One region of the Nocardioides sp. P4_G10 genome, then DNA from elsewhere that is predicted to be linked to it. Evidence: riboswitches for the same ligand, from Rfam matches in the RefSeq annotation. Region 1 holds a riboswitch; the other holds the start of a gene.

The links. A riboswitch is a leader RNA that binds a small molecule or an ion and turns the genes downstream of it on or off. The one in region 1 is predicted to bind cyclic di-AMP.
Region 2: linked by a shared signal. The riboswitch ahead of AC1DP1_RS01445 (C40 family peptidase) and the one ahead of AC1DP1_RS14975 (C40 family peptidase) in region 1 are both predicted to bind cyclic di-AMP.

What each region holds. Positions count from the first base shown of each region.
Region 1 is NZ_JBFUJV010000014.1:47,900-59,669, reverse strand. It holds gene AC1DP1_RS15010 (glycosyltransferase family 87 protein) at 1-179, shown strand, start outside; gene AC1DP1_RS15005 (hypothetical protein) at 227-1,810, shown strand; gene AC1DP1_RS15000 (DEDD exonuclease domain-containing protein) at 1,905-3,695, opposite strand; gene AC1DP1_RS14995 (hypothetical protein) at 3,802-4,077, shown strand; gene AC1DP1_RS14990 (NYN domain-containing protein) at 4,088-5,329, shown strand; gene AC1DP1_RS14985 (hypothetical protein) at 5,395-5,601, shown strand; partial or broken gene AC1DP1_RS14980 (acyltransferase family protein) at 5,634-6,566, shown strand; cyclic di-AMP (ydaO/yuaA leader) riboswitch at 6,783-6,917, shown strand; gene AC1DP1_RS14975 (C40 family peptidase) at 7,017-7,943, shown strand; gene AC1DP1_RS14970 (hypothetical protein) at 8,017-9,204, shown strand; gene AC1DP1_RS14965 (hypothetical protein) at 9,218-10,570, opposite strand; gene AC1DP1_RS14960 (Flp family type IVb pilin) at 10,720-10,893, opposite strand; gene AC1DP1_RS14955 (Flp family type IVb pilin) at 10,976-11,158, opposite strand; gene AC1DP1_RS14950 (response regulator) at 11,729-11,770, opposite strand, start outside.
Region 2 is NZ_JBFUJV010000001.1:289,025-300,794, forward strand. It holds gene AC1DP1_RS01390 (hypothetical protein) at 1-55, opposite strand, end outside; gene AC1DP1_RS01395 (helix-turn-helix domain-containing protein) at 68-334, opposite strand; gene AC1DP1_RS01400 (DUF2975 domain-containing protein) at 334-966, opposite strand; gene hppD (4-hydroxyphenylpyruvate dioxygenase) at 1,227-2,459, opposite strand; gene AC1DP1_RS01410 (Lrp/AsnC family transcriptional regulator) at 2,541-3,014, shown strand; gene AC1DP1_RS01415 (IclR family transcriptional regulator) at 3,007-3,642, opposite strand; gene AC1DP1_RS01420 (DEAD/DEAH box helicase) at 3,670-5,448, opposite strand; gene AC1DP1_RS01425 (DUF3039 domain-containing protein) at 5,445-5,732, opposite strand; gene AC1DP1_RS01430 (YqgE/AlgH family protein) at 5,756-6,310, opposite strand; gene AC1DP1_RS01435 (TetR/AcrR family transcriptional regulator) at 6,382-7,026, shown strand; gene AC1DP1_RS01440 (DUF3048 domain-containing protein) at 7,010-8,035, opposite strand; gene AC1DP1_RS01445 (C40 family peptidase) at 8,199-8,759, opposite strand; cyclic di-AMP (ydaO/yuaA leader) riboswitch at 8,761-8,967, opposite strand; gene AC1DP1_RS01450 (SDR family NAD(P)-dependent oxidoreductase) at 9,076-9,843, opposite strand; gene AC1DP1_RS01455 (phosphatase PAP2 family protein) at 9,937-11,001, shown strand; gene AC1DP1_RS01460 (HIT family protein) at 11,012-11,428, opposite strand; gene AC1DP1_RS01465 (excalibur calcium-binding domain-containing protein) at 11,683-11,770, shown strand, end outside.

The DNA of each region.
Region 1 (11,770 bases):
CGGGACGGACAGGCAGGGCCTGGCTCGTCCCCGTGGCCGTGCTCATATCGTTCCCGGTCCTGAACACGCCGGCTGCTCCCGCAGTGCTGGCCGCCATCCCGCGTCTCCTGTCCCACGGGAAGGACGCAGTCCCGGACGGCGACCAGGCGGCGCCGTCCCGCGCCTCGGTCGACGCGTGATCGCGGGGCAGGGCCGAAAGGGCGGACGCGTCACGCTCCAAGCGCTGTTGGAAGAGCTGCCCGTCGCCCTCGTGGTCGGCACGTCGGCGACGACGGTCGCCGCGATGGGGATCAGCTGGTTGGGTCAGGCCCCGCTACGGGCGCCTGCAGTGGCGCCTGCGCTGATCCTCTTGTTCCTGTCGAGCGTGGTCGTGGCGATGCGCTACCTCCTGCCGCACAGCGCTCCCGAGCGTGCATGGCTCTGCTTCGCGCCGTTCGGCTGGGTGCTGGTGGTGGGCGCAGCGTCGCTGGTGGTGGCGCGCGAGAGTCGCGTCGAGTGGTTCCTCGGCGGCGACAACGTCCGCCATCTCGCCTACGTGGCGGACATCGTCGGCAACGGAGCCCTCGACTACTCGGAGAACCCCTACCCACGCGCGTGGCACGCCCTGCTCGCCATCGGGTGGCTCAACTTCGACGGCGACGTGACTGCCGACTCGCTTCCGGGCTTCCTCGCGATGAACGCGATGGCGACGTGGGTCCTCTTCGCCGTCCTCGTCCTTGCCACGAGCAGCGCCGCCGCTGCAATCGCACGAGGTGTGGGGCTTTCGGGGCGCCAGGTGATGGCATCTGCGCTCATCGCGGGCTTCGTCGTCTCCACCCCGCGGTTCATGGCCGACACGATGGCGCTGGGCTTCCAGACCTCCGTCCTCGCGGCTGTCGTCCTCGCTGTGCTCGCTCGCGAGTGCGTCATCGAACGCGGGTCATCCGTTCGAAGGGCGTTGGTCCTCACGAGCTCGGTCGTGCTCATGGCGCACACGTGGCAGCTCCTTCTGCCGGCTGTCGTCCTCCCTGCCCTGATCCTGATGTGGCGCAGCCGGGAACCCGATCCGGCAACCAGCGTCAAGGTGCTCCTGCTGGCAGCTGCCGGCGCGGTGGCGTGCTTTCCGCCTGTCGTTGCCGTTGTCACCGGTTTCGGTGCCGGGCACGCGTCCCTCCACGGTGTTGTCGGATCGCCTCCGTGGCTGAGCCTGGGTCTGTCCCTCGTCGCTGGGATGAGCGTGCTCCCACGTTTGACGCGTACGTCTGCGGTCGCCGCCTGCACTGTGCTGGCAGGCCCGACTCTCGTGGCCATCGGGATCGCAGTTGCGTTCTCGATCCCCTTGGAGGCCTACTACCCCACGAAGCTCCTGTGGCACTCGGCCGTGATCGGGATCATCCTCATCGCGCCCTGTTCGGTGATGATGAGCAGGGCTGCCGCTGTGCGGGTGCTCCCCGTGCGCCTCGCAGGAGCAACCCTCACCTTGGCCGCGACTGCGTTCGTCCTGTGGGGCCTCGTGACTCCGCTAGGGTCACAGCTCGGTTGGTGGTCCACGGTCGACTCGTCGCGGGTGATCCGGGCAGCGGTTGCGCCTGGCTCGGTCGAGGCCCACGGCGTCTGGCTGGATACTCCGACGGAGTCGGCCGTGACGCGAACCCTCCTCTCGATCCTCCGTGGTGAGGCGGTCATCGACGATCGGCCGAGCCTTGCGGACGAGTGCGCGGCGCTGCGTACGGCGCGCGAGCCCGTCGTCGTCAGTGCGCGTTCCACGACTGCCACTGTCGACCGGTACGACTGCGTGGACGGACTGCTCGTCGTGACCGCCTCGGGGTGAGCGACTGCAGCAGCTGTCTCCTCGTGGACCCGTCGCCTCGAGGGACCTGTGGTCAACTTCGGGCCTGGGACGGCCGGGACGTCGGTCCGACCGGTCATCGGTGCGGCCGGTGCACCGGTGACGGCAGGCGCTGCTCGTCGAACGGCACCAGCGAGAGACGGGACTCGTTGGCCGCGTCGTAGACCGCGAGGTGGCGCGCTGCGCCGCCGAGGGGGCAGACCCACTCGCCGTCGACGTCGACGAGGCGCACGCCCGGTGACTCCAGCCAGCGCAGGATCTTCTCCGACTCCTCGGCGGTCGCGGCCGGCACCGGACCGGGCGCCCCGCTGACGGTCTCCGCGCTCGCGGTGAGCTCGCGGACGTACTGGTGGGCGTCGGCACCCGGCGGGATCACGCCGGCTGCGGCAAGGCGTCCGTGGCGCACGACGTGCACCGACCAGCGGCCGCTGTCCTCCCGCCGGGCGGCGACGATCTCCTGGCAGCGGGTGAGCGCCGACAGCCGCTGGGTGCGGGCGGCGGCGCGGACGAAGGTGGCCAGACGGTCACGGTGGATGCCGGCCTCCTCGAAGCGCTCGCGATCGGCCAGTGCGGTCATGCGCTGGTTGATGGCCTCGACGACCTCGTGGGGGCTGCGCAGCAGCGTGTCGCGCAGCTGACGGACGATCGCTGCGTAGGTCGAGGCGTCGGTGGAGCCGTCGCAAGGAGACAGGCACCGTCCCATCTCGGCGAGGACGCAGGCCGACCGGGAGGGCGTCAGGGGAAGCCGTCCGCTGCACTGCCGGACGGGGAAGGTCTCGTGGAGGGCGGCCAGGCACTTCTCGGCCGTCTTCTTCGAGGAGAACGGACCGAGGTAGTCCGCGTCGTCGTCGAGCACCTTGCGCACGAGGGAGAGACGCGGCCAGGCTTCGCGGGTGAGCTTGAGGAAGTGCACCTTCTCGGGGAAGCGGGAACGGCGGTTGTACTTCGGCTTGTGCTCAGCGATCAGCCGCAGCTCCCGCACCTCGGCCTCGAGCGGCGTCGCGCACTCGATGCCCGTCACGGACTCCGCGAGGCCGACCATCTCGCCCATCCGGGTCCGGGTCTCCGAGGACGTGAAGTAGGTGCGCACGCGGGTGCGGAGGTCCTTCGAGGTCCCGACGTAGAGGACGCGCGCCCGGTCGTCGCGGAAGAGGTAGACGCCGGGGGAGTGGGGCAGGCCCTCGGCGAGGTGACGCTTGCGGCGCTGGGCGGTGCTGACCCTGGCCGAGAACGTCTGGAGCTCCTCGAGGGTGTGGACGCCGAGGCCGCCGAGCCGTTCCATCAGGCCGTGCAGGACGTCCACCGTGGCCCGGGCGTCCGAGAGCGCACGGTGGTTGGGCGTCGTGGTCGAGCTGAACACCTTGGCCAGCGACGACAGCTTGCAGTTGGGGGCTTCGTCGCGGGTGATCACGCGCCGTGCGAGCTTCGCCGTGTCGAGCACCTCGAACTTCGGCCACGGGCGTCCCTGCTCGCGCGCGAAGTGCTGGAGGAACCCGACGTCGAACGGTGCGTTGTGCGCGACGAGGACGCACCCGGCCGCGAAGTCCAGGAACGCGGGCAACGCGGTCTCGATCGGTGGGGCGTCGCGGACCATGGAGTTGCTGATGCCGGTCAGCACCGCGATGAACGCCGGGATCTCCGTGTGCGGGTCGACCAGCGTCTGGAACTCGCCGAGCACCTCGCCGCCCCGGACCTTCACCGCGCCGATCTCCGTGATCATCGACCCGGCCGCAGCGGAACCGCCCGTCGTCTCGAGGTCGACCACGCAGAAGGTCAGGTCCCGCAGCGGCCGCCCGAGCTCGTCGAAGCTGCGCTGCGCCTCCCAGCGGGACCTCTCCCGCGTCGGACGGTGGGCGGTGGTGCTCATGTCCGACGACGCTAGACGTGGGATCCGACATCGGGGCCGCGGCGCGCGGACTACGCTGACCGCGCCCGCCCACCAGGGGCGGCCACCGACGACCGAGGAGACCTCCGTGCCCGAGCAGACCAGCGACCTCCGCGTTCCCGGCGACGGCGAGCGGTGGCGTTGTGCCGGCTGCGGCAACCTCACCCGCTTCGACGTCACCCGCACCCGTCGTACGACGGAGTACTGGCACTTCGACCTCGCGGGCGAGCACCAGGTCGAGGAGGAGACGGTGCGTTCTGAGGCGGTCGAGTCGGTCTCCTGCCGCTGGTGCGGACGCAACGACGCCATCGAGGTCGTGGATCGCGCCTCGGCGGACACGTCCGCCGACCCGGCCGCCGGATGACGGGACGTCGGTGACCGACCCAGCGGCCCTCCCGGAGCGGCTGCGCCTGCGGGTGGTCGCACTGGTCTCGGCGGTCCTGCCGTCGGTCGCACCGGTGCCGCCGTCCCTCCGCAAGGTCGCCGGCTTCGCGCCGGCGCGCCGTGCCCGGCTCGGCGGGTCGGCGATCTGGGCCGCCCTCGATGACGCCGCGTTCCGCGAGCACGCGGCGGTGCAGGTCGCGGTCGTACCGGCCTCTGCGGACGACCCGGTCGACACCGCCGCGCGCGCGTGGCTGGCCAGGGACGAGGGCTGGGAGTCCGTCGTCGCGGAGGTCGCCGGCTCCCTGGGCGAGCACGAGGAGCGCGACGAGCAGGCCCACGCCGAGCACGCCCGCCTGACCGCGCAGGTGGCAGCGCTGCAGGCCGAGCTCGGTGCCGTACGCGCGGAGCACCGCGAGGAGCTCGAGCGCGCGAAGGCCGACCACAAGGTGCTGCGCCAGAGGCTGGGCGAGGCACGCGGTGTGCTGCGTGCCGCCGAGCAGGCGAGGGACGAGGCCCACGCCGCCCGGGACGAGGCCCTGGCTGCTGCAGCGTCTGCGACCCGCACCGCCGAGGCAGACGTACGACGACTGCGCGCCCAGCTGGAGGAGGCCGAGGCCGGCCTCGCCGCCAGCCGACGCGAGACGCGGTCCGAGCGCGACGCCGCGAGCATCCGGGCGCGGCTCCTGCTCGACGCGGTCGTCGACGCCGCGACGGGGCTGCGGCGCGAGCTCGCCCTCCCCGCTGTCAGCGGCGCTCCCGGCGATGCCGTCGAGGCCGCCCTGGCAGGCGTGGAGGCGGCGCCCTCCTCCAGCGCGCCGGCCACACCCGCGCTGCTCGAGCAGACCCTCGCGCTGCCGCGGGCCCGACTCGTGATCGACGGTTACAACGTCACCAAGCAACGCTGGCCCAGCGCGAGCCTCGAGGCACAGCGCAGCCGACTGGTCGCTGCGCTGGGGCCGCTGGTGGCGAGGACGGGGGCGGAGACGACCGTGGTGTTCGACGCAGCGGAGTCCACGGTGCGCACGGCGATGCCGGCGCCCCGCGGCGTCCGCGTGGTGTTCAGCCCGGAGGGCGTCATCGCCGACGACGTGATCCGCCAGCTGGTGGCAGCCGAGCCTCGTGGGCGGGTGGTCGTCGTGGTGACCGGAGACCAGGCAGTCGCGCGCGACGTGGCACGTGACGGAGCGAGAACCGTTCCCGTGGCGGCGCTGCTCGGCGTGATCGCCGGTTAGCCCGACACGCCGGCGCGCGACACGCCGCGGAGGCGTTGTCGGTGGCCCCTGTCACCGTTCGGGACATGACGACACGGATCGATTGCGACACCTGCGTGGTGCGTGGGCTGCACTGCCACGACTGCGTGGTGACGGTGCTCCTCGGCCCACCACCCGAGCTGACCATTGATGACGACGAGATGGCGGCGCTCGACGTGCTGGCCTCAGGTGGCCTGGTGCCGCCCCTACGGCTCGTGGAGCCGGTGAGCGGACCTGTGGTCGAGTCCGCCTGACCAATCCGGTCAAGCCGCTTCGCGCCGGACTGATGTCGGCGAGGATGGCCGGCGTGGACACGACGGGCGAGCGTTGGCGGCTGACGCACCTGCCGAGCCTCGACGGCCTACGTGGCCTCGCCATCGTCCTGGTGATGCTGGCGCACACCCAGGTCGGCGTCCTCCACGCGGCGGGCACCGTCGGCGTCACGGTGTTCTTCACCCTCAGCGGCTTCCTCATCACCGGACTGCTGCTCCAGGACATCGAGGATCATGGAAACGTGAGGCTGCGTCGTTTCTTCGCCAGGAGGGCGAGGCGGCTCGCTCCTGCGCTAGCCCTCTTCCTGGCGGCGATGGCTGCGCTCGGGGTCGTCTCCGAGAGCCCGGTGGTTCCCGGTATGCGCGACATCCTCGGTGCGGTGTTCTACGTGAGCAACTACACGGGCGCCATGGCAGCCCGGGACACGGTGATCCTCCACACCTGGTCGCTCGCCGTCGAGGAGCAGTTCTACCTCGCGTGGCCGTTCCTCCTCATGGCTCTGCTCCGATGCGCGCGCGGACGGTGGCTGGTGCCGTGCGTGGTGACGCTCGCCCTCGTCAGCGTCCTCGGACGCTTGGTCCTGTGGGACGACGGCTCGGGGTTCCTCCACGTCAACTACGGCACCGACATGCGCGTCGACGGACTTCTGATCGGGTGCCTGGCAGCGGTGCATCTCTGGCGTCGAGGGCCTACGTGCTGGTGGGCCGGCACGTCGGTCGTCGTCGTGGCGGCCCTGGCCGCCATGTCACTCGCCGGGCTGGCGTGGGAGATGCTCGCGGTCACGACCTTCGTTCCACTGCTGACGGCGCTCGTTCTCATGCATGTGGCCGCGGGTGGAGCCACGTTCTTGGCGTCATCCCCGTTGGTGCTCCTCGGGCGGCGGTCCTACGGGCTCTACCTCTGGCACTATCCGCTCTTCGCGCTGGCCAGCCTTGCCCCTCCCGGCCAGAAGCTGGTCGCCTGGACGATCGTCCTCTTCGTCACCGGAGCGATCGTCCATCTGTCGTGGCGGTGCGTTGAGGAACCCTTCCTGAAGAAAAGTCCCATCGGTCGTGGCGAAGATTGGCGAGGCCCGGACGAGCGGTCTAAGGTGTGGGCTGACGTCCGTGGCAGTGGGTCACCAGGCCCGCGCGGACGTCGCGCCGAGTCGTGGACCACACCCCCGCATCACCCGTGGTCGACGAGCCGGGGAACCACACTTCCCCCTGGGGTGAATCGCCTGCGAGGCGTGCTGCGCGAGCGGCACGAGGAGCAGGAGTAGGCCAGTCGTGCCGAACCCGTCAGCTCACCTGGTAGGCGTACGACACCCCGAGGAGTTCCCCCGCTCGTGGCTCACACCCGCAAGCGAGTTGGCGCGACCGTTCTTGGTCTCTCCGCGATCGCTGCCATCGCTTTCGTGCCTGCAACCCCCGCGCAGGCCGACCCCGACATCAAGGACGTCAAGGTTCGCGTCGACCGCCTCTACCACGAGGCCGAGGCGGCGCAAGAGCGCCTCCACGACGCCAAGCTCGACCTCGCCGACCTGCGAAGCGACCTCGACGGTCTGAAGGCCGACCAGGATCGCCAGGACGAGCGCCTCGGCGCCGTGCGCGACCAGGTCTCCGACGCCGTCGTGCGCCAGCTCGAGGGAGAGGGCATCTCGACCGTCGGTCAGATCGTCGTCTCCGACGACCCGGGAGCGTTCCTCGACTCGCTCTCGACGATGTCGTCGTTCAACGACCTCCAGGCCTCGCTGCTCTCCGACTACGACACCGAGCTCGAGGCCCTCGAGATCCGTCGCGAGGCCACCGCGTCCCGCACCAAGGAGATCGCTGAGATCACCGAGCAGCTGAGCGCCGAGAAGGACACGGTCGACGACAAGCTGGCCGAGGCCAAGGACCTGCTCGCCGACCTCGAGGCCGAGGAGCGCGAGCGCGTGCTCGCCTCGCGCGGCACCACCACCCGCGCGCCCAGCTCGGTCTCCGTCCCCGCGTCCGGCCGTGCCGCCGCGGCCGTGCAGTATGCGATGGCACAGGTGGGCGACGCCTACGTCTACGGCGCGATGGGTGAGAACGCCTTCGACTGCAGCGGCCTGACCATGCGCGCCTGGGCCCAGGCCGGCGTGTCGCTCCCGCACTCGTCCAGCGCCCAGTTCAGCTCCGGTCCGCGCATCGCCGCCAGCGACCTGCAGCCCGGCGACCTGGTCTTCTACTACAGCCCGATCAGCCACGTCGGCATGTACATCGGCAACGGCATGATCGTCCACGCTGCCAACCCCGGCACCGGCGTCGCCGTCTCGGGCCTCTACTCGATGCCCTTCGTCGGCGCGGTCCGCCCTGGCTGACCAGCAGACATCGAAGGCCGGTCGTCCACTCCTGTGGGCGGCCGGCCTTTCGCTGTTCCTCGGGGTCGTCCTGGTGGTCGTCCTGGTCGTCGTCCTCACCCGGGACGGCCGGCAAGAGGTGGCGCTTCCTCAGCCGACCGAGGCGCCGCGGGCGAGTCCCGCGGAGGCTACGGCCGCGCTGACTGCGTTCGTCGAGGCCGTCGAGGCACGTGACGGGCAGGCCCTGGCGCAGCTGGCGCCCCCTCAGGTGCCGGCCGCGGACGAGCTGCTGTCGGGCATCGCGGCCAACGTCCGCTCGCTCGACCTCGCGGGCGTGGACGCACGCTATGTCGACCAGCTGGGCGCCGTCGCCCCGGACGGCTCGTGGAGCGGCGTGGCCGAGCTGACCTGGCGCGTGCGCGGCTTCGACGCGGCGCCGGCGCGCAGCGACGTGGTCGTGAGCTTCGCGCCGAGTGGCGGGGGACTGGGCATCGTGGAGTTCGCGCCGTCCGACGCAGCGGGAACTCGCCTTCCGCTGTGGCTCCATGGCCGCCTGTCGGTCACCCGGTCGGGCGACGTCCTGGTGATGGCGGACGGGCCCTCGAGCGTCGCCGAGGCCACGGCCGCACGAGCGGCGCGTGGCATCGACGTCGTACGGCGCGTCCTGCCGGAATGGAGCTCGCCCGTCGTGGTGGAGGTGCCCGCCACCGCAGCCGCGCTCGACGAGACCCTGGGCGTGCGACCCGGGACCTACGCCGGGATCGCTGCGGTGACCGCTCCGGTCGGGCGAGCCTCGGACGGTGACGGGCCCGTCCACGTGTTCGTGAACCCCGACCTCACTGACGGGCTGCGCCGCGTGGGCGCGCAGGTGGTCATGAGCCACGAGCTGGTCCATGTCGCGACCGATGCGGTGCGGAAACCGGTCGAGCCGTGGCTGCTCGAGGGCTTCGCTGACTACGTCGCGCTCCGTGGGACGCGACTGCCGGACCGCGTCACCCTGGGACGGGCAGTCGCGGCGGCCAGGCGCGACGGCGTACCGGACGCACTCCCGACCGCGGCGGACTTCGACACCCGCGCGCACGACCTGCAGGCCCGCTACGAGGAGGCGTGGCTCGCGTGTCGGATCATCGCCGAGAGGCTGGGGGAGCGGGACCTGGTGGCGGTGTACGCCGCTGCCGCTCGGGGGACGCCGGTCGAGGTCGTGCTTCGACGTTCGGGGCTGCCGGTCCTGGCGCTCGCCCCGCTCTGGCGCGCGAGGCTCCGATTGCTCTCCGGGCGCTGATCAGCGGGTCGGATCAGTGAGGTGGCTCGAGCAGCACGTAGCCCTCGTCATGGGCGACCTCGGTCCATCCCCGCCGCTCTGCCAAGGCCGTCGCCAAGGGGGACCGGTCGAGCACGAGGGCTGCGGCCGGGTTCCATTCATCGAACGTCGTCTCCCAGCCGGCAGCCATCGCCTGCACACGTCCGAAGCCCTGCAGGTGCTCGACGGAGTACGCCTCGGACATCCCGTCGACGACGGGCTCGAGATCGGGATGCTTCCACCGGAGCCAACCGCCCAGCTCGTAGGCGTTGAGGACAACAGCGCCTGCCGGCAGGTCGTCCAATTCCTGCGCGAGGGCAGAAGGTACACCTTCCGGGTTCGCTGCAGTGCTGGGGACGGCGACCGCAGACATGCAGGCAATGACGCCGGCAACCACTCCCAGGGACCAGGTCTCGCGGCGGTTGGGCAAGCGGTGCTCGCGTGCCATCAGGTCCTGCAAGGTCGCCGCAACCAACGGACACGCGATCAGGGCACCCAGCGCCACGGTGCGGGTCGCCAGCAGGATCCATCCGCCGGCAAGCGCGAGGAGCGCGATGTGTACCCAGGGGACCCTCCGCGGCGACCGCGCCCATGCCGTGACGACGACGGCCACCATGAGGGCGGCGGCTGCTGGACCGGGTGACCGGAACGACGGTGGCTGCCACTCGGTGATGAACGCACCCACGCCCGCGACGGCCACGGGTGCCCCCAGCAGGTCAGGACCCACCGGGGTGAACGCAGCCGCAGCGATGCTGGCCACCGGTACGGCAACGAGTCGCAGTACCTGCGACCTGTCCACCCGTCGATCCAGGACCAACCCGGTGACGACTGCGAGGCCGACGAGGGGGCCGACGAACCACATGCCGTGGGACATCGCCCACACCCAGGTGAGGGGCGTGAGCCACCACCGCGGTCGAAGGTCCTCAGCCGTGCGCTGCCACGCGATGAGCGTGGCGCACAGGAGCAGATAGGTCATCAGGTGCGGTCGAGGAGACAGACTCGCCGACATGGCGACGATGGTCAGCCCGGTGGTGAAGGCCGCTGGCACGGCGTCGGACCCTTGTCGGGCGAGCTGGTGGACGAGGAGCACAAGGACGAGAAGCGCGATGGTGAAGAGCCACGCCACGGCGGGAAGCCCCCCCACGTCCTCAGCGAACGCAAGGACCGCCTCGGTGAGCCACTGGGTCGGGACCCACGGCTGGTCGGACAGCGAGCTCCATGGGCCGGTCACGGTCTTGACCGACCGAGTATCGAGGATGTCGTGTCCCAGGCGTAGGTGCCAGAACGTGTCGGGGTCGGAGATGGCCTGCACGCCCTGGCGTGCGACTGCAGCGAGGAAGACACCCATCAGCCCGAAGGGAAGCCACCCCGGGATCACCGAGTAGCCACTTCGTTCCTCCGCGCTTCCCGCAGGTGCAGCTGCGGTCGTCCCCACACGCCGCATCACGTGCCCCGTCCCGAGATCGAGCCCGCCAGTGTGGCAGGGCGCTGGATGTGTCAGATGACGGTGGCCAGCCAGGTGGACAGTCCGTCGAAGTAGGTGTTGAGTGCCTCGCCGAACAGCCCCACCCCGACCACGATCACGATCGCGATGAAGCCGACCAGGAGGCCGTACTCGGTTGCAGTGGCACCCCGTTCGTCGCGCTCCTGGGGGGCATCGATGTCCTTCACGGCGTCTCCTCTCAAGTGGGACAGAAAGAGGCCGACCACTCCGAGACGGAATGGCCGACCTCTCATCGTCAGGAGTTGATGGTCACCAGCTGCCGACGGTGCCAGCGAGGCCGCTGAAGAAGGTGTTGAGGGCGTTGCCGAAGAGGCCGACACCGACGACGATGATGAGCGCGATGAGACCGACGAGGAGGCCGTACTCCGTGGCGGTGGCACCCTTGTCCTCGTCGCGGCCGACGATCATGAGGGTGATGAACTTCTCAAGCATGGTTTTCCCCTTGTTGTCTGTGTGATGAGTCTCGGTTGCGAGCCGCGAAGCCCGTCGAGGAAGACTCTGCCAAGTCTTGGCGGTTTCCGGATCGGGTGATCGGCCCGCTCTGGATAGCCCCTTGTGACTATCTCCGGGTCACCCTGCTGGCCTCCTGGGTGGCCCGGTCGGCGTTCGATGTCCCGATCGGGCTCGTTGGTCGAGATCGTGTGACGACGCGGTCTCATCGAGATGCGGCGAAGGCCTGGGCGCTCGGACTGGACCTGGCCAAGAACAGGACCGACACCGATGGGGCAACGCTGACGCCCGCGCTGGCTCCTTGCGCCCGTGTGCGTTGAAGCTACGACGCGGGCGGGCCAGGTCGCCGACCGCAGGTCAGCCGGCAACTGGGGAGTCGATCGACGACCACCCGAGCGCCTTCGCCGGGACCCACGACCACGTGGCCGCCGCCGTCAAGGCCCTCCGCCGAGCACATGACCAGGCTCGCTGGATGCGGTGTCGTCGTGGAACTGGTGCTGCCGACAACGGAGCGGCGCCCGTAGCCAGACGAGAATTCACCGATGAGTACAGTCAGAAGCGCTGCGACGAGGCGTGGTCAAGCAGGCCCAGCCG
Region 2 (11,770 bases), on a different contig from region 1:
CCAGGTCGAGCGTGCCGGCCTTGATCGCGGCCAGCTCGGCCGGTCGGATCATCATGGACCCAGCCTGTCAGTCGACCCGCAGGATGTCTCCCGGCTGGCAGTCGAGGGCCCGGCAGATGCCGGTCAACGTGCTGAACCGCACCGCCTTGGCACGACCGTTCTTGAGCACGCTGAGGTTGACCACCGTGACCCCGACCCGCTCGGCGAGCTCGGTGAGCGTCATGCCGCGCTCGGCGAGCACCTCGTCGAGGTGGACCGTGATGGCGTGCGGCTCGTCGACGTCGTCCCGCACTCCCGCACCGGACCGGGACTCCTGCTGCCTGCGCCGGGCCATCAGATGGTGGCCTCCACGTCGCGGCGCATCCCCACTGCCTGCCCCATCACGCTGGCCAGCGCCAGGAGAGCGATGCCGAGGAGCACCGGGAGCCACGGAACGGTCGCGGTGAGGATCAGCGCACTGTCGGTCATCCGGTTCAGCAGGGCCGCGTTGACCCAGCCGGAGAGCACGAAGTCGAGCACGGCCCAGGCGATGAGGATCCTGCCGAGGGTGCGCAGCTGGCCCGGCACCCGGTCCGCGAACACGCCCTCGCGGCGCGCCCGGCGCAGGAACCGCCACAGCATCACGAAGAACGCCATCGGCCCGCCGACCCACACGACGAGGCCGGCGCCGGCGAGGGCCCGCGTGGCGCCGTCGGGGTCGGGGTCGCAGATCTGTACCTCGTCGGCCCGCCAGGTGATGCCGTCCGCCAGCCCGACCGGCCCGGTGGACTCCCCGTCGACCCGCCGGAACGCCGGCTGGTCGCCTGAGCCGGTGGCACACACCTCGGCGTTCAGGCCGGGAACCGTCCCGCTGCCCAGCACCGTCCCGGCGACGGTCAGCGTGGCGAGGACCGCCATGACGGCGACCACCACCCCGACCAGGACCTCGAGGACCTTGAGCGGGTCGTTGGTCTGCGCAGCCTCCATGGCCGGTCCCCTGACTTATCGAAAGACGATGGTGTCGACAAACGATAGGGCATCGTTTTTCGATACGTCAATGGGCGGCGCGGCGCAACGACGTACGCCGAGCGGTGCCCCAGCCACATCCCGCGTACGTCGAATGTGGCTGGGACACCGCCCGAGCGACGACACGCCGGACAGACGGCTCGAGCGGTGCCCCAGCCACCTCCCGTGCCTCAGGAATGTGGGTGGGACACCGCTCGGGTGGCCGTCAGCCTGGCGTCACGTCACAGGTTGCCGCGGGCGTCCTGCTCGCGCTCGATGGCCTCGAACAGTGCCTTGAAGTTGCCCTTGCCGAAGCCGAGGGAGCCGTGGCGCTCGATGAGCTCGAAGAACACGGTGGGCCGGTCGCCGAGGGGCTTGGTGAAGATCTGGAGGAGGTAGCCGTCCTCATCGCGGTCGACGAGGATGCCGCGCTTCTGCAACTCCTCGATCGGGACGCGCACCTCGCCGATGCGGGCGCGCAGCTCAGGGTCCGAGTAGTAGGAGTCGGGCGTGTTGAGGAACTCGACGCCGTTGGCGCGGAGCGCGTCGACGCTGGCGAGGATGTCGCCGGTCGCCACGGCGAGGTGCTGGGCGCCGGGGCCGTTGTAGAACTCGAGGTACTCGTCGATCTGCGACTTCTTCTTCGCGATCGCGGGCTCGTTGAGCGGGAACTTCACGCGGTGGTTGCCGTTGGCGACGACCTTCGACATCAGCGCGGAGTAGTCGGTGGCGATGTCGTCACCGATGAACTCGGCCATGTTCACGAAGCCCATCACCTTGTTGTAGAAGGTGACCCACTCGTCCATCCGGCCGAGCTCGACGTTGCCGACGATGTGGTCGAGGGCCTGGAACAGGCGCTTGGGCTGGCCGTCCTTCTTCTCCCAGCGCGGCTCGACGTTCACGTAACCGGGAAGGTAGGGACCGGCGTACGTCTCGCCGTCGACGGTGCGCTGCACCAGCGTGTGGCGGGTCTCGCCGTAGGTCGCGATGGCGGCGACGCGGACCTTGCCGTGCTCGTCGGCCACGGTCTCGGGCTCCACGAGCACCGTCGCGCCGGCCTTGCGGGCCTGCGCGATGCACTGGTCGACGTCGGGGACCTCGAGGGCGATGTCGACGACACCGTCGCCGTGACGGGAGTGGTGGGCGATGAGGTCGCTGTCGGGCGCGACGGCACCGCTCACGACGAACTTGATGGAGCCGGACTTGAGCACGTAGGACTTGTGGTCGCGGTTGCCGTTCTCGGGGCCGGAGTAGGCGATGAGATCCATCCCCCACGCCGAGGCGTAGTAGTGGGCCGCCTGGGTGGCGTTGCCGACCACGAAGCAGATCGCGTCCCACCCGGTCACGGGGAACGGGTCGGCGTCGGCGTCGTACTCCACGAGGCCGACGAGCTGGCGCAGCTGCTCGAGCGAGAGGTCGGCCTTCATCTCGTCCACGGTCAGGGCGCCGCCGGTCGAGGCGATGTCAGTCGTCATGGGGCGAACCCTGCCCAGTTGCGGCAACGTGTGCAACAGTACGTCGAAACGTCGGACAAGTTGCACAGTCGAGGGGCACTCATGGACGCGATCGACGGCAGGTTGATCGATCTGTTCGCCACCGAGCCGCGGCTGGGCGTGCTCGAGGCGAGCCGACGGCTCGGCATCGCCCGGGGCACCGTCCAGGCGCGGCTGGACAAGCTCGTGTCGGCCGGGGTGATCACCGGGTGGGGACCGGACCTCTCCCCCGAGGCGATCGGGTATCCCGTCACCGCCTTCCTCACCCTCGAGATCCGCCAGGGCTCGGCCGACCGCGGCGGCCACGACGCCGTCGCCGCCCACCTCGCCGGCATCCCCGAGGTGCTCGAGGCCTACACGATCACCGGCGCCGGCGACATGTGGGCCCGCGTCGTCGCGCGCTCCAACGCCGACCTCCAGCGGGTCATCGACCTGGTGCTCACCGAGCCCGGCATCGACCGCTCGACGACCGTCATCGCGCTGGCCACGCAGATCCCCTACCGGGTGGTCCCGCTCGCGCGGGCGGCGGTCACCTGAGCCGTTCGGCGACGGCAGCCGCCGCGGCGATCACCTGGGGCGCCACGACGTCCTCGTCGATGGCGCCGTCGAGCGTCACGACGCCGACGCTGGCGCGGAGGCCCTCGACGCCCCGCACGGGGGCGGCCAGGCCGCGGGCGCCGGTCTGCAGCTCGCCGCTCGTGACGGCGTACGCCGCCTCGTCCTGCTCCACCAGCCCGATGGCCTTGCCGGCCGCGCCCTGCGTCAGCGGGTGGCGGGCGCCGACCCGGTAGGACACGTGGAAGTCGGTCCACGAGGGCTCGACGACGGCCAGTGCGAGCGCCTCCTCCCCGTCCGCCACGGTGAGGTGGGCGGTCGAGCCCAGCGACTCCGCGAGCCCGCGCAGCACCGGCATGGCGAGGTCGCGCAGGAGGGGCTGCACGCCGCTGGCCAGGTGCAGCACGCCGAGCCCGACGAAGAGCCGGGAGCGCGCGTCGCGGCGGACCAGCCCGTGCTGCTCGAGGGTGCTGATCAGCCGGTAGACGACCGTGCGGTTGACCTGGAGACGGCTCGAAAGCTCGGTGACCGTCAGGCCCTCGGGACTCTCGGCCAGCACGCGGAGGACGCGCAGTCCGCGGTCGAGCGTCTGCGAGGTCTCGGTGGGCACAGGGCCACTATGGCAGCGGATCCAGGCTCAGGAGGTCTTGCGCACGGCCCACTCGCGGATCCGGTTGATCCGCTCGTGCAGCTGCTCGGCATTGGCGACGGCCGCCGGCGGCCCGCCGCACTCCTTGCGGAGCGCGTTGTGGGTGATGCCGTGGGCCTGGCCGGTCCGGTGGTGCCAGGCGGCGACGAGGCCGTTGAGCTCGCGCCGGAGCACGCCGAGCTGCTGGTGCGTGCTGAGCTCCTGCACCGAGTCGACGACGCGGTCGCCGACACCGTCTGCCTTCTGCTTGCGGGCGCGCTCGCTCTGCCGCGAGTGCAGCAGCTCGCGCACCTGGTCGGCCTCGAGCAGGCCGGGGATCCCGAGGAAGTCCATCTCCTCCTCCGAGCCGGCCATCACCTCGCCGGAGTGGCCGAACTGCGCGCCCTCGTAGAGCACGTGGTCGAACGACGCGGTGGAGCCCAGCGCCTCCCACGACATCTCGAGCTCGCCGGACGCGGCGTCCTCGGCGTTGGCCGCGGCGAGCAGGCCCTCCTCGGCGGCGAAGATGTCGTCCTCGTCGTTGACCCGGCGGCCCAGCACGTGGTCGCGCTGCGCCTCCATGTCGGAGGCGAACTCGAGCAGGTGCGGCACCGACGGCAGGAACACCGACGCGGTCTCGCCGCGCGAGCGGGCGCGCACGAAGCGGCCGACGGCCTGCGCGAAGAACAGCGGCGTCGAGACCGTCGTCGCCCAGACCCCGACGGCCAGGCGCGGCACGTCGACGCCCTCGGACACCATCCTGACCGCGACCATCCAGCGCTGCTCGGAGTGGGTGAACTTCTCGATCTTCTTCGAGGAGCCCTTCTCGTCCGACAGCACCACGGTCGGGGTCTCGCCGCTGATCTTCTTCAGCAGCGCCGCGTAGGCGCGGGCGGTCTCCTGGTCGCCGGCGATGACCAGGCCGGCGGCGTCGGGCACGTGGCGGCGTACCTCCGAGAGGCGCCGGTCGGCCGCCTCCAGCACCGCGGGGATCCACGACCCGCGCGGGTCGAGGGCCGTACGCAGCGCCTGGGCGTGCATGTCCTTGGTCAGCGGCTCGCCGAGCCGGGCGACGATCTCGTCGCCGGCGCGGGTGCGCCACTGCATCTCGCCGGAGTAGGCCATGAAGAGCACCGGGCGGACCACGTGGTCGGCGAGCGCGTGGGCGTAGCCGTAGGTGAAGTCGGCCGACGAGGTGGGGATGCCGTCGTCGCCGGGGGCGTAGGTGACGAACGGGATCGGGTTGATGTCGGAGCGGAACGGCGTTCCCGTCAGCGCGAGCCGGCGGGTGGCCGGGTCGAAGGACTCGCGGACGCCCTCGCCCCACGACAGCGCGTCGCCGGCGTGGTGGATCTCGTCGAGGATCACCAGCGTCTTGAACCGCTCGGTGCGGATCCGCATCGCGAGCGGGTTGACCGCGACACCCGCGTAGGTCACCGCGATCCCGACGTAGTCGTCGGACGTCCGGCCCTTGCCCGCGGAGTAGGTCGGGTCGATCGGGATGCCGGCCCGGGCCGCGGCCTCGGCCCACTGGGTCTTGAGGTGCTCGGTGGGCGCCACGACCGTGATCCGGTCGACGATGCGACGGCTGAGCAGGTCGGCCGCCACGGTCAGCGCGAAGGTGGTCTTGCCGGCGCCGGGGGTCGCGACCGCGAGGAAGTCGCGCGGCTGGCGGGACTGGTAGTGGTCCACCGCCGCCTGCTGCCAGGCGCGGAGGGAGGGCGCGGTGCCCCAGGCGGCCCGGTCGGGCCACGCGGGAGGCAGCGGCGCGTCAGGCCGCCCCGTCACGCCTCGGGACCCGAGCCGTCAGAGCCGTTGCCGCCGGACTTGCCCGGATTCATCGAGTCCCAGATCTCCTTGCACTCCGGGCAGACCGGGTACTTCTCAGGGGACCGCGAAGGCACCCACACCTTGCCGCAGAGCGCGATCACGGGGGTGCCCATCACCATCGCCTCGGTGAGCTTGTCCTTCGGCACGTAGTGCGAGAACCGCTCGTGGTCACCCTCGTCCGTCGGGACGGTCTGACGCTCTTCGATCGTCTGGGTGCCCGGGGAGAATCCGATGGTGCTCATGATGGGCAAGCCTAACGCGAGGACTAGTTCATGTCGGGATCGACGGGGCGGTTCACGTGCCAGGCGAGCATGCCGGGCTGCCGGCGCATCACGTCGCGCCACAGGCCGCCCGGGTCGTCGCGGAACGCGTCGGCGGCCTCGCTGGTGACGACGTACCAGCTGCCCTCCTCGACCTCGCCGTCGAGCTGGCCTTCGCCCCAGCCGGCATAGCCGGCGAAGACGCGCATCGCGCGGAGGGTGCCGTCGACGAGCTCGGTCGGGGTGTCGAGGTCGACCATCCCCAGCAGCCCGGCGACCGGTCGCCACCCGACGGGCGGGTCGCCGGGGTCGCGCAGCGCGCCGACCGCGAGGGCGCCGTCCGTCCCGACCGGTCCCCCGCGGAACAGCACCTCCGGCTCCGCGACCACGTCGCGCCACGGCTCGAGGACGTCGGCGACCAGGATCTGGGAGGGGCGGTTGAGGACGACGCCGAGGGCGCCCTCCTCCGTGACGTCGAGCAGCAGCACGACCGTGTCGGCGAAGTTGGGGTCCTGCAGCGCCGGCGTCGCCACCAGCAACATCCCCGAAGCGAGCTGCATGGATCCACTATGGCCGACCCCTCGGTGCGACACACCACCCGCGCGAGCCGGGGTCACCTAGGCTGCGATCCATGGAGACCCGGCGGCAGCGCTACTCCGAGGCGACCAAGCAGGCGCTCGTCGAGGTCGCCGAGCGCCTCTTCACCGCGCACGGCTACTCCGCCACGTCGCTGGACGCCATCGCCGCGGGCGCCGACGTCACCAAGGGCGCGCTCTACCACCACTTCAGCGGCAAGCAGGCGATCTTCGAGGCGGCCTTCGAGCGGGTGCAGTCCCGGGCGACGACGGGGATCGCCGACGCGGCAGCGGGGCACCCGGACCCGTGGGACAAGGCGCAGGCCGGGATGCGGGCCTTCCTCGAGGCGGTCCAGGAGCCGGCCTACCGCCAGGTCGTCGTCTCCGACGGTCCCTCGGTGCTCGGCCACGAGCGCTACCGCGAGCAGGAGGAGCGCTCGACGTACGCCCTCGTCGACGAGATCGTGCGTTCGGTGCTGACCGCCGAGGGACGCCACCTCGACGACGCGATGCTCGACACCTTCACCCGCATCTTCTTCGGCGCCATGTCGGCCGCGGGAGGCTCGGTCGCCGTCAGCGACGACCCCGCCGCCGCGGCCCTGCGGGTCGAGACGGCGATCGGCGTCATCCTGGCCGGGCTCCAGCGCCTCCTCGACGAAGGCGCCGGCGCGCTGGCGCCGGGGACTACTTCGCGAACGTGACGTTGCCGTTGACGGCCGGGACGAGCTCCACCCACACGTGGCCGGCGGGCACGGTGAGGTCGCCGCCCTTGGTGGAGAGCTCGATCGCGCCGGTCAGGCCGTCCTTGGTCCACGTGCCCTTCACGACACGGCCGCCGTGGAAGAGCAGCGCAGCGCCCTTGCCCTCGAACTTGGTCTCCGGGACCGGGTAGCCGGCCGGGTCGCGGTAGCCCGCGTCGCCGACGCGTACTCGCAGCACGAGCACGGAGTCGGCCGGGAACTGGTCGCCCTCAGCGGCGTAGGAGTCGGTGTTGACGTAGCCGCCCTGCTGGAACTGCCAGCTGGTGGAGTGGGCACCGAAGTCGGCAGTGAGCGTGCTGGCCTTCGCGCCCTTCGGCAGGTCGGCCTCGTCGCCCCACGGGAGGTAGGGGGGCGGCTCCTCCTCGGCCTTGAGGCGCTTGGAGATGTCGCCGAGCCGGGCGAAGAGGTTGTAGGGCGCCGAGCGCGACGTCTCGCGGTAGACACCGGCCGCGCCCTCGGTGATCCACGGGATGCCGGCGCCCTTGATGCGGTTGAGCGTGACCTGAGCGGCGCCGCTGGTGACCACTGTGGCGCCGTCGGGCACGATGCCGATGTCGCTGGCGCGCATCGAGCGGACCGGGCCGATGGCAGCGGGCACCTGGGAGTAGTAGAACGCCGCGAGGCGCGTGTAGCCGCCCTCGACGAGCTCCTCGACGACGAGGTCGGCCGAGCCCAGACCCACCTGCGGGGCGCTGGAGGACGTGTTGTCGACCTTGGTGACGACGACGGGGTGCCGGGGTGCGTCGCCCTTGCGCTCGAGACCGGTCAGGGGCCAGTACGTCGGCTCCGGCGGCGCCTCGGTCGTCTCCGAGCTGGTCGGCTCGGACGACGCGGAGGCGCTCGGGGCGGGGTCGTCGTCCCCGCCGCTGCAGCCGGCGAGGAGGAGCGTGGCCGCCGCGAGGGTGGCGACGATCGCACGGGGCGACGAGAGGTGGCGACGGTGACGCACGGGGAGCTCCGATCGAGCGGGGGTGTCGAGCCGGGGGCTCGGGTCTGGCGGTTCTCTGGAAAGTCTGGAGGCGCGCCCTCCCCGAWCGGGGAAGGCGCGCCACAGGGTAGATCAGCAGGAAGTACCTACCAATCCGGGCCTGTCACCCGGAGGCTGGCGCCGATCAGGCGCGGCGGACGGTCCCGGCGAACCAGGCGGACGTCCACGGGACGGCGACGCGTACGCGCTGTCCCGAGCCCGGGGAGTGCACCATCACGGCGTGCCCGCGCGACCAGCGCAGGAAGATCGCGGCGTGGTAGACCCCGCCGCTGCCGTAGAAGAACATCAGGTCGCCGGAGCGCATGTCCTTCTTGGCGATGCGGCGAGCCTGTCCCGCCTGGGCGCTCGACGTGCGAGGCAGCGAGAGGCCGGCGCGGCTGTAGCTGTACTTCACCAGGCCGGAGCAGTCGAAGCGGTCCGGGCCGGCGGCGCCGTACGCGTAGGCGTCGCCGCGCTGGCGCATGGCGATGTCGCGTGCGGTGAGCACGCGGTTGGCCACCCGACGCTTGGCGCTGACGGGGGCCGTCCTCTGCGTCTTCTTCGCGGTGGTCGTGGTGGAGGCGTTGTCGGAGGTGCTGCCGCCAGTGGCGGCGGTTGCGGGCATGGCACTCATCGTCGATGCGGTGATGCCGAGCCCGGCGAGGGCGAGCGCGAGGGCTCGCGCCTTACGAGGGGTCGCAGGCATGGATGTTCCTTTCCCACGCCTGTGAGGTGAGCTGTCGGGCTAGGGCTGGAAAGTGCCCTGCCACCGTGCTCCCGTGGTGCTGCTGGGAGGCTGGCGGCTTCGCCCCGAGCCGGTCGATGACCGGCGGTGGAACCTGTGGGTCCCCCACTCCTGCCCCGGTGTGTCTCGGGGGTCGTCCCGGCCGGGCAGGACTCGGCGTAGTCCGGGACGGTTGGGTCTCTCGACCGCCATCCAAGGTGACAGACGACCCCAAGGGACGCAAAACCGGCCACGTCCCCGAGCGTGGGGCGTGGCCGGGATCACGCCCGGACCGCGCTCAGCCGAGCTTGCGGCCCCCGTCGACGTACAGCGTCTGACCGGTGATGAACGACGCCTCGTCGCTGCACAGGAACGCGGCCGCGGCCGCGATGTCCTCGGGCTGCCCGACGCGCCGCACGGGCGTCGCCTCGGCGTTGAGCCGCTGCAGCTCCTCGGGCTCCATCTTGAGGCGGCGCGCGGTGGCGTCGGTCATCTCGGTGGCGATGAACCCGGGCGCGATGGCGTTGGCGGTGACGCCGAAGGGGCCGAGCTCGATGCCGAGCGTGCGGGTGAGGCCCTGGACGCCCATCTTGGCCGCCGAGTAGTTGGCCTGGCCGCGGTTGCCGAGCGCGGAGACGCTCGACAGGTTGAGGATCTTGCCGTACTTCTGCTCCACGAAGCGGGACTGAGCGGCCTTGGTCATGTTGAAGACGCCCTTGAGGTGGACGTTCATCACGAGGTCCCAGTCCTCCTCGGTCATCTTGAAGAGCAGGTTGTCGCGCGTGATGCCGGCGTTGTTGACCAGCACGTGGATACCGCCGAGCTCGTCGACCACCCGCTGCACGGAGGCCTCGGCGGCGGCCGCGTCGACGACGTCGCAGCCGATGCCCACAGCGCGGGCACCGTCGGCGAGCTCGAGCCGGCCGGCAGCCTCCTGGGCGGCGGCCTCGTCGAGGTCGAGGACCGCGATCGAGGCGCCCTCGCTCGCGAGGCGCTGCGCGATGCCGAAGCCGATGCCTCGGGCTGCTCCGGTGATGACGGCGACACGGCGGTCGTAGCGACCCATGAGGACTCCTGAAGGTCGAGGTGAGATGTCCGGCCGAGGTTACCGCTCGCTCTGGTCCGGTCCACCGCGGCCGGGGGTCGCTACGGTGGACCCATGGGTCGGGGGGAGTTCCGAGCGGCGGCCGTGGTCGCGGCCGTGATGGCCGCGCTGGCAGCGCTGGTCGCGTGGACCCATCACCTCCCGCTGCGCGATCCCGACGGGGCGTCCCTGCCGACCTGGTTCCGGCTGCCGGTCATCGTCGCCTCGGCGGTCGCGCTCGACATCGCCGCGCGGTGGGTGCTGCTCGTCCGGCGCGGCGGCACGGCCGCACGCGTCGCCCTCCGGACGGTGCTCGTCGAGCGGTGGAACCGCGACCAGATCCTCTTCACGGCGAGCGGGCTCGTCACGTGGTACGTCGCCTACGTCGCGTTCCGCAACCTCAAGAGCTACGTCCCGTTCGTCACCGACCGGCTGGCCGACTCCCAGCTCGCCCGGATCGACCGCGTGCTGTGGCTCGGCCACGACCCGGCGGTCGTCCTCCACCACACCCTGGGGACGTCGTGGGCCAACTGGGTGATGGCGGGGGTCTACCTCGTGTGGATCGGACTGGTGCCGGCCAGCCTGGCGATCGCGCTGGTGTGGACGCGCCGCTCGCCCGCCGGTGCGTGGTACGTCACGGCGATCTCACTGGACTGGTGCCTGGGCGCGGCCCTCTACTTCACCGTGCCGTCCCTCGGACCCGTCTACTCCTCGCCCGAGTGGTTCGCCTCGTTGCCGCACACCCCCAACACCTCGGTCAGCGAGATGCTGCTCGCCGACCGCATCGAGGTGTTGGCGGGGCCTTGGGACACCGGCACGGTGCAGACGATCGCGGCCTTCGCGTCCCTGCACGTCGCCGTGATGTTCACCATCTGCCTCATGGCGGAACAGATGAGGCTGCCCGTCGCGATCCGGGTCCCAGCGTGGGTGTTCCTCGCGCTCACCTGCGTGGCGACGGTCTACCTGGGGTGGCACTTCTTCGTGGACGTGCTCGCCGGCTTCCTCGTCGGCGCCGCTGCCTTCGTGCTGGCGGCCAAGGCCACTGGCAACCCGCTGCGCCGTCGCGACGAACCGTGGGCGTTCCGCACCGCGACCGACGTGTCGCACGAGGTCGAGGCCCTCCCCGGCCGACGCGGCTGAGCCACCGTCCTCACCCGTCGATGAGCGCCACCCTCAGGCGATCGGCGTACGCCGCTGCCTCGCCGTCGGCGTACTTGGTGCGGGGCCAGAAGAAGCCGCGCAGCCCGTCGCCCTTGGTGCGCGGGACCACGTGGAGGTGGAGGTGCGGGACGGACTGGCTGACCGTGTTGTTGATCGCCACGAACGACCCCTGCGCGCCGAGGGCGTCCTTGACCGCCGTCGCGAGCCGCTGGGCCGCCGCGAGAAACCCGTCGCGCTGTCCCGCGGGGAGGTCCGGGAGGGTCTCGAGGTGGGTGCGCGGCACGAGCAGGACGTGCCCCTTGAAGACCGGCCGGGTGTCGAGGAACGCCACCAGGTCGTCGGTCTCCAGCACGAGGTGACCGGGCACCTCGCCCGAGATGATCTGGCAGAACACGCATCCGTCCACGTCACGGATGGTGCCACGGGCTCCCCCCACACGTGCGCCGCCACGATCGCGGCGCGGGTCGTAGCCTGCGCGTGGGGAACCAGATGCAGCCGCGAGCCCCCCACCGGCCTGCGCCTCGTTCCCCAGAGGCGGTTCTCGGGGCGGCGATCTGTACTTCACCTGACGGGAGGAGACTTCGCCCGATCCACCGACGCGCCGGCCCCTTCGGTGTGAACCTTCAGTGTCAGCACCACCGATATCCCGTGGGGGAACACATGCACCACCAGCTCGTCCGCGCGCTCGCTCTCGCCCTCGTCGCCCTGGGCCTCGGCTTCTCGGCTCCGGCGCCCGCCTCTGCCGTCA